One region of the Cupriavidus sp. 94F1 genome, then DNA from elsewhere that is predicted to be linked to it. Evidence: predicted binding sites of a transcription regulator. Region 1 holds the regulator's gene; the other holds the start of a gene.
The links. Region 1 encodes NrdR, which represses ribonucleotide reductase genes. Its sites were predicted from a motif close to CACNANATNTNGTG; they were not measured.

Region 1 (2,197 bases):
TCGCCGGCGCTTCGGCATTCTCGCTGCGCATCGATTTCGAACGCATCGCCAAGGTTGCCAAGGCAGTGGGCGCCTACTTCATGGTCGACATGGCGCACTACGCCGGCCTGATCGCCGCCGGTGTGTACCCGAACCCGGTGCCGCACGCCGACTTCGTCACCACCACCACCCACAAGAGCCTGCGCGGCCCGCGCGGTGGCGTGATCCTGATGAAGGCCGAGCACGAAAAGGCCATCAACTCGGCCATCTTCCCGGGTATCCAGGGCGGTCCGCTGATGCACGTGATCGCCGGCAAGGCCGTGGCGTTCAAGGAAGCCTTGCAGCCGGCGTTCAAGGAATACCAGCAGCAAGTGGTGAAGAATGCCGCCGTGCTGGCCGAGACCCTGATCGCGCGCGGCCTGCGCATCGTGTCGGGCAAGACCGAAAGCCACGTGATGCTGGTGGACCTGCGTGCCAAGCAGATCACCGGCAAGGAAGCCGAGAAGATTCTGGGCGACGCGCATATCACGGTGAACAAGAACGCCATCCCGAACGACCCGGAAAAGCCGTTCGTGACCTCGGGCATCCGCCTGGGCTCGCCGGCCATGACCACGCGCGGCTTCAAGGAAGACGAAGCCCGTCAGGTGGCCAACCTGATCGCCGACGTGCTGGACAACCCGCACGACGAAGCCAACATCGCCAAGGTTCGCGAGCAGGTGTCCGCACTGACGCGCCGCTTCCCGGTCTACGGCTGATCGGACCGATGGCGTGGATCGCCCCCGGGCGATCTGAAGCGTATCTATAGTTAGTACGCACCAACGGCGCCGCCCTCCCCCCCGGGTCGGCGGCGCCGGTTGACCCGCCACAACCCCGCAGCAGAACTCAAAGATGCAAAATGCGGGCTGGCATATTTCTTCAGGTGGTCAGGCATGAAATGCCCCTTCTGCGGTCATTCCAATACCCAGGTCCTTGACAGTCGCGTCTCCGAGGACGGCGAAGCCGTGCGCCGCCGCCGGCGCTGCGAAGCCTGCGACCGCCGCTTCACCACCTACGAGCGCATCGAGCTGTTCTTCCCGGCCATCGTGAAGAAGAACGGCTCGCGCGTGGATTATTCACGGGCCAAGCTCAAGGATTCGATGCGGCTGGCCCTGCGCAAGCGGCCGGTTTCGGCCGAAGCCATCGACGAAGCCATCCTGCGCATCGAGGAAAAGCTGCTGGCGCTGGGCGAAAAGGAAATCCCGAGCAGCCAGGTGGGCGAACTGGTCATGCGCGAACTGCGCAAGCTCGACAAGATCGCCTATATCCGCTTTGCTTCGGTCTACCGAAGCTTCGAGGATGTGTCTGAATTCCGCGACGTACTCGACGAATTTTCGACCCCTACCCCACGAAAGGGGTAGCCACTTCGCCAAAAAAGATGTCTAATCTGCACTGACCTCCTTCGGGTAGGAGGCAGGCGGACGAACGCGCGTTTTCATCGCATAAAAATCGCTGCGACACAGCAGCGTCGCCACACGCGGAACCGGACCCATCAGAGGCCCGGACGCAACAGCATTCCAGCGCGCCGCGCAAAGAACAAAAAAAGAACTGTCGTTTTTTTGGACGGGAGTCACAAATGGGTCAGTCTTTCTGCCGGAAGGCAGCGGGCTTGCTGACGTCTTTGCTGCCTAAGCCTGGGGTCAATGCCGGCGTGGCTGCAGTGGCGTCAGGGGCGGTACACGCGCGCGCAGGTCAACGATACCGTCGGCGCGCGCGAGGGGTCACGCTGATCGAACTGATGGTGACCATTGCGGTACTGGCCGTGCTGGCCGCCGCAGCCGCACCGAACTTCAAGTCATTCCTGCATAACAGCCGGCTGTCGGCCGATGCCACGCGCCTGTTCGCGGACCTCGAACTCGCCCGCAGCGAGGCCGCGCGCCGCAACACCACGGTGACGGTCTGCCCGCTCGGCGCCGGCAATACCTGCTCCGACGACTGGACCCTGCCCCGCATCATATTTGTCGATGCGGACAACGACGGCGTCTACGCCAACACCGAAGAACTGGTGCGGCACAGCGATCCGCTGCAAGCCACCACGGAAGTCACCGCCGCCAACCTCGGCGCCACGCCGGATCGCGTACGCATGCGATCCACGGGCAGTTCCAGCACGCCCACCGCAAGCTGGAAATTCTGCGAGCGCAATGCCACGGAAGCCGGCCAGACGGTTTCAATGACCGGCAGC
Region 2 (2,197 bases), on a different contig from region 1:
TTGCCCCTGGGCGCAAGACCGATCCGGGGCCGCATTTCGACTGGGACCGCTTCGTCAGGCTGGCGGGCCTGCCTGCCGCGCTGCTGCCCTATCGCCCGCAATCGGGGGATCGATAGATCGATGGGGTCGGCCGTATCGGCACGGCCGGGCGAATCTGTGTAGGGATATTCACTGTGTTGCACAAACGCCGCAAACGCCCCGTGGCATCAAAACGGGGAATGTGGCGCCGGCAAAACCTCACGCACCGTAGGGTGTCATCGCGATGAAAATTCCCTGTGCAGTTGCGTGTACGCCGCTTCATTTCGGCGCAAGGGCGGCTACAATCGCGCCCCCGGCGGTCGCGGGCGCGCCCCATCCTGGGTCACCTATCGGTGATCCATTCCCATTAAAAAATTTTCAGGATTTTGTGCGCCACCGAACGTGACGCCGCCAAGCCTTGAGGCAGCGCGCTTTGCGGGAATGTGGCGCCGCCGCACCGGGCGGCCAAGACCCCAGACCGCACTTGTCAAGACTGGTCATGTGGCCTCTTTTCACTATACTTAGGCCCAGTTTCGAACGGCACCACAACATCTAGTGGTGCTACCGGGGAACCGGCCGCAGGTGCAGCAATCGTCGCAGCAAGATGCGAGATTCACTGCACAGGGATTGGCGGGCCGGAGCAGTACCGAAAGTCCCTAGCAAAGTGTCCGCACAAGCAGTTTGGTTCGCATCTGGCATCGCCTGAATCAAGTGACTTATATAGCGCATTTTGCTAGGGACTTTGTCGTCTCAGTACAAGAACAGAAGTATTCATTTCAGGGTTAATACCGGAGTTACCTCATGCAAACGGCCCAAAACGAACAACAAACCACCGGCGTGACTGGCGCAACCGGCATCGGTGGCGCAGCAGCCGGTAGCTCGCAGCAGAGCCCTGCCGCTGCAGGTGTGTCGTACCAGGATTACAAGCTGATCCGCCGCAACGGCGCAGTGGTGGCGTTCGAGCCGAACAAGATTGCCGTGGCCGTGACCAAGGCCTTCCTGGCCGTCAACGGTGGCCAGGGCGCGGCATCGGCCCGCGTGCGCGAGCTGGTGGAACAACTGACGCAGTCCGTGGTGCGCGCGCTGGTGCGCAGCCGTCCGAATGGCGGCACCTTCCATATCGAGGACGTGCAGGACCACGTGGAACTGGCGCTGATGCGCTCGGGCGAGCATGAGGTGGCCCGTGCCTATGTGCTGTACCGCGAAAAGCGCACGCAGGAGCGCGCCCAGGCCAACGCGCAGGCCGTGGCCCGCGTGCAGGAATCGGGTGCGTCGTTCAACGTGACGGACAACGGCGTCACGCGTCCGCTGGACCTGGCGGCGCTGCACGCGCTGATCGACAACGCCTGCAGCGGCCTGGGCAATGCCGTCAGCGCCGAGCCGATCCTGAAGGAAACGCTCAAGAACCTGTACGACGGCGTGCCGATGACGCAGGTCTACGACTCGGCCATCCTGGCCGCGCGTACGCTGATCGAGAAGGACCCGGCCTACAGCCAGGTGACCGCCCGCATCCTGCTGCACACGATCCGCAAGGAAATCCTGGGCGCCGAAGTGACCCAGGCCGAAATGTCGACGAAGTACGCCGAGTACTTCCCGAAGTTCATCGCCCGCGGCATCGAAGCTGAACTGCTCGACGAAAAGCTGGCCACGTACGACCTGGCCCGGCTGGGTGCCGCGCTGGACGCCTCGCGCGACTTCCAGTTCAACTACCTGGGCCTGCAGACGCTGTACGACCGCTACTTCCTGCACGTGGATGAAGTGCGCATCGAAATGCCGCAGGCATTCTTCATGCGCGTGGCCATGGGCCTGGCGCTGGAAGAAAAGGATCGCGAAGCCCGCGCCATCGAGTTCTACCAGCTGCTGTCGTCGTTCGACTTCATGTCGTCCACGCCCACGCTGTTCAACTCGGGCACGCGCCGCTCGCAGCTGTCGTCGTGCTACCTGACCACGGTGTCGGACGACCTGGAAGGCATCTACGAAGCCCTGAAGGAAAACGCGCTGCTGTCGAAGTTCGCCGGCGGCCTGGGCAACGACTGGACCAACGTGCGCGCGCTGGGCTCGCACATCAAGGGCACCAACGGCAAGTCGCAGGGCGTGGTGCCGTTCCTGAAGGTGGTCAACGACACGGCCGTGGCCGTGAACCAGGGCGGCAAGCGCAAGGGCGCGGTCTGCGCCTACC

Region 2: a site for NrdR is predicted at 563-576, ahead of AC3FJ6_RS20820 (ribonucleoside-diphosphate reductase subunit alpha). Genes of this name have one in related genera too.

Annotation. Positions count from the first base shown of each region.
Region 1 covers NZ_JBYOJT010000001.1:656,519-658,715, forward strand. The annotation lists gene glyA (serine hydroxymethyltransferase) at 1-734, shown strand, start outside; gene nrdR (transcriptional regulator NrdR) at 909-1,376, shown strand; gene AC3FJ6_RS03005 (GspH/FimT family pseudopilin) at 1,592-2,197, shown strand, end outside.
Region 2 covers NZ_JBYOJT010000009.1:115,079-117,275, reverse strand. The annotation lists gene ampD (1,6-anhydro-N-acetylmuramyl-L-alanine amidase AmpD) at 1-116, shown strand, start outside; gene AC3FJ6_RS20820 (ribonucleoside-diphosphate reductase subunit alpha) at 820-2,197, shown strand, end outside.